2 regions of the Lactobacillus gasseri ATCC 33323 genome follow, and region 1 is predicted to be linked to the other one. Evidence: riboswitches for the same ligand, from Rfam matches in the RefSeq annotation. Region 1 holds a riboswitch; the other holds the start of a gene.
The links. Region 1 has a riboswitch for magnesium ahead of LGAS_RS01000 (P-type ATPase actuator domain-containing protein). Riboswitches for the same ligand answer to the same signal wherever they lie in the genome.
Positions count from the first base shown of each region.

Region 2: it holds a riboswitch for magnesium, as region 1 does, so the genes downstream of both, mgtA (magnesium-translocating P-type ATPase) here and LGAS_RS01000 (P-type ATPase actuator domain-containing protein) in region 1, are expected to answer to the same signal.

Region 1 covers NC_008530.1:234,007-236,214, forward strand. Annotated here, with positions in the region: gene LGAS_RS00990 (deoxycytidylate deaminase) at 1-303, shown strand, start outside; gene LGAS_RS00995 (TPM domain-containing protein) at 293-880, shown strand; M-box (ykoK) riboswitch at 938-1,109, shown strand; gene LGAS_RS01000 (P-type ATPase actuator domain-containing protein) at 1,180-2,178, shown strand.
Region 2 covers NC_008530.1:962,127-964,334, reverse strand. Annotated here, with positions in the region: gene mgtA (magnesium-translocating P-type ATPase) at 1-1,281, opposite strand, end outside; M-box (ykoK) riboswitch at 1,357-1,523, opposite strand; gene LGAS_RS04720 (hypothetical protein) at 1,584-1,772, opposite strand; gene LGAS_RS09435 (MerR family transcriptional regulator) at 2,117-2,194, opposite strand.

The sequences.
Region 1 (2,208 bases):
GTTGATGGACATTGCGTAAGAACAATTCACTCTGAAATGAATGCCTTAATTCAATGCGCTAAAAATGGTATTTCAACTGAAGGTACTGAAATTTACGTTACTTATTTTCCTTGCTTTAATTGCAGTAAGTGCTTAGTGCAAGCTGGTATTAAGAAAATCAACTATTATTATGATTATCATGATAATCCTTTAGCCTTGAAATTATTGCGTGAAAAGGGCGTTGCAATTGAACAAGTAACGCTTGATCATAAATATGTTCAAAGCTTAGCAGACAGGCTGGAGAAGGCTGACAATGAAAAATAAAGTCATTGGTTTAGTGGCACTATTAATTTGCATATTAACATTGACTGCTAGCACAAAATCTTTTGTTAGTGATCCGCAAGGACTATTTGATAATCAGACGAAAGAACTTGTTAATCAAAAAAATGAGAGCTATCAAAAGACTAAAACTAAACCTGAAATTCGCCTTTTAAGCTTAAAAGACAGCAAGGATTTAAATCGAATTCAGCCATTAAAGAATCAGATAATTATTGCCGTTGCCCTTCAAAATAAAAAGAAAAATGTTCAAATTATTGTTGGTAAGAATTATCAAGATCTTTTAACTCAAAATAAATGTGGCAACATTATTCGGTATGCAGGGAATAAATTAAGGAGCAAAAAAGCAGCTACTTTTAATTCTGGGATTCGACTAGTTTTTAATGCTTGCGCTACTTTGGTTGCTCAAAAAGATAAGCTGTCTTATGATAAAAATTCGTTAACACAAGATGAACTGCAAAAAATAGATCATCCACAAAGTGTAAACTTGGTTTGGGGATTAGTAATTGCAGCTTTAATAAGTTTTGGATTAGTTCTATTTAAAAGCTTTCGAAAAAAGAAGTAGGGACTTGACTAATTCTTAGTTAGCCGTTAAAGTATCAATAGAAATTAAATATTAGAGCAAATAAACTGTTAGGTGAGACTCCTACGTGAACATATGCTGTCGCCCAGCAACATCCAGAGATGCCAACGGGTCAAACAGGGATCGTCGATATAAGGCCCTCCCCAGCCAGCTAGTTATTTTTAATAACCTTACGTCACGTAGTGTTAAAACTGAACGACGAGTATAAAAATCGCTTGGATTTGAGCCGATGCAGTTTTTGCATCGGCCTTTTTGTTTGTTTGCTAGGTTCTTAAGAAAGGATGTTGAAGATGTTCAAAATCAACACTTCCGGCACAAGAAATACTACAGACACCAAGCTGGTGCGCCGGATTGCATGCGAAGATAAGTTTGCGACGCTGCAACGATTAAAAACCTCAATTAGCGGCCTTCAAAGTAAAGATGCGAGGCAACGCTTAGCAAAGTACGGATCTAATGAAATAATAATTAAACATGATAAGACTAAACTTCACTATTTGTTAAAGGCTTTTGTAACTCCTTTTTCCCTCGTTCTGCTTTTTTTAGCAATTGTAGCAATTTTTTTAAATTCTTCTCAACGTACTCTTAACCTAAGTCCAGCAATTTTTGTTTTAGCAATTTTATTTATTTCAGTAATTTTAACTGCTATGCAAAATATTCGTATCAATACTAATATTCAAAACTTGATAAATCGAATTTCTAGAACAACTCAAGTAATGCGTGATTGTGAACCACAGAAACTTTTAACTCGTGATCTAACAATTGGTGATGTGGTACTACTTAAAGCTGGAGATATTGTTCCAGCGGACGTTAAATTACTCAAAAGTAATGATTTAGAATGTTCATTACTTGGTGAAGAAGATACTGTGAAAAAGAGAGCTACTAATTACACTGGCAAAAACAATAACTTAGATTACGCTAATATTTTATATGCAGGCACAATTATTCTTTCAGGTTCAGGAATTGGCGTTGTTTTTGCGACTGGTAAAGAAACTGTTTTTGGAAAAATAGCTCAAAATCTTTCTAAGATTAATCTAGAAAACAATCTTTTTAATTTTAGTATGAAAAAATTAACTAAAATCTTTTTGACATTAATCCTGATTATTGTTCCAGTTGTTTTGCTGATTAATGAAATAATACGTGGCAATTGGGAAAATGCTTTAATTTTCGCTATGGCAATTACTGTTGGTATAACGGCTGGAGTAATGCCGACAGCTATTGTAAATAATTTGGTAAAGGCCAATATCGATATGCCTAGGATTCGAGCGACATATGACAATTAATTATCTAAATGATTTGTAGGGATTCCGTAT
Region 2 (2,208 bases), 730 kb from region 1:
CTTAAAATCAAAAGGTATTTCATCAATCTTTTGGTAGTTTTGATTAATTTTCTTTGTATCTAGTTCTCCTTGAGCAGCGTCAATAACTGCTTTATCAATTAAATCTTTCATCCCTGTTTGATAATAACTATTCAAGTATGAAAGCTCTAATACTTTTGACTTTTCTTCTAAGTTTAAATTATAGTGTCGTTCCAAAACCACTTTATCTTGTGTTAAGGTACCAGTCTTATCAGTGCAAAGAATATCAGCTGAGCCAAAGTTTTGGATTGAATTCATTCTTTTAACAATGGTTTCATGCTTAGCCATTTCAATAGACCCCTTAACTAAATTGCTAGTCACGATAACTGGCAACATTTCCGGCGTCAGACCAACAGCCGTTGCGATAGCAAAAATTAATGCATTTAGCCAATCGCCTTTAGTTAAACCATTAATCAAAAACACTAGTGGTGCAATTACAGCTGTCATGATTAGTAATATTTTAGAAACATTTTTAATTCCAATGTCAAAAGTTGTCTCTTTGTTTTTATTCTGAGCAAGAGTACGGGCCAGATTTCCAAAAACGGTTTTATCACCTGTAGCAAAAACGACGCCCATTCCAGAACCAGAAACAATATTTGTTCCTTCATAAAGGATATTTGGATAATCTAAGTAATTATCACTTTCTTTTGGCTTCTGATCTGCCATCTTTTCAACTGGACTTGACTCACCATTTAATGAGCTCGCTGAACAAAATAAGTCTTTACTCTTTAACAAATACATATCTGCTGGCACTAAATCTCCAGCAGCTAAATTAATAATATCGCCAACTACTACATCTTTAGTTGGTAATTCTTTATCTTCGCCAGCTCGTTTAACATTTGTAGTTACAGAAACCATATTTAGCAATGAATCAACCGCATCACTTGTTTTTACATTTTGAATAAAACTAGTAATTCCTGAAATCAGAACCATCATAATCATGATAATTACGGTACTCAGATCTTTTTGATCAGCTGGCACAAAGACATAGTTAGTTAAAAAAGATAAACCTGCTAAAAATAACAACACGCCTGTAAAAGGTGTCATAAAAGCATCGATTAGAAAATGTAATTTTGGATGATGTTCTTTATTCGAGACCTCATTTAAGCCATCTTGCCCTAAACGTTGCTTTGCTTGAACTGGATTTAATCCATTAATTGTTGTATGCAATTGCTTTAAGACTTCATTTTTTTCTTGTCTAGCAATTTGCTTAGCCAAAGTCGCATTAGTTACTACGCGATCTTTAGAGTTGAATTTTAACATAGTAATCTCTCCCTCTAAAAAATCGGCAAACAAACAAAAAGACCAACGCAAAAACTGCATTGGTCTTAACTTAGCGATTTATACTCGTCGTTCAGTTTTAACACTACGTAACGTGAAGTTTTTTAACTAGCTGACTGGGAAAAGCCTTAAGTTGACAATTCCTGTTTAACCCGTTGGCATCTCTAGATGTTGCTGGGCATCAGCGTATATTTACGTAGGAGTCTCACCTAACAGTTCATTTGCTTCTTTATTCAACTAACGGTTAATAGATTAAACAATTATTCTTTATTATTCAAGCATTTTTATAAATTCTTTACTTTTACTCTAAATCCATACATCAAATAATTGCCATCAGTTTGAGTAATTATCGGGATATTAACTTTTGGATTGTATGATTTTTTCTTAATAATTCTAAAACCTAAATTTGCATAGGTATCAGCTTTTGCCTGCGGTAAATCTGTAAGAAAACTTGATAAATTTTTATTTGCCATTATACGCACACCTAATTCTTGATAAAACTGACTATATGTCGAAGCAATTTCAGTTTCAGAACAATCGACTTTAAAATCCGAACACCCAAAATCATGATCAGGTAAAAAACATTTCTTTACCATATAAAAATCGACATTGGTTAATTGAAAGTTATCATTTTCTTTTTGACGTAAAATGGATAAATCTGCTTCAAACTTTGAATGCGCAATTCAATTTTATTTTTTAAAGGGATTAATTTTCTATTCAAGGCAACCCTGCTCGAATCGCTCAAGTAATCTTTGATTTCTTCTACTAATAAAAGTCCTAAATCACGCAGTCCTAAGATAAAACTAATTTGATATAACTACTTATAACTATAATAACGATAGCCATTTTTCTTAGTCTTCATTGGTTTAAAAATATCTTTTTGATCATAAAAAATTAAAGTTCGTCTGG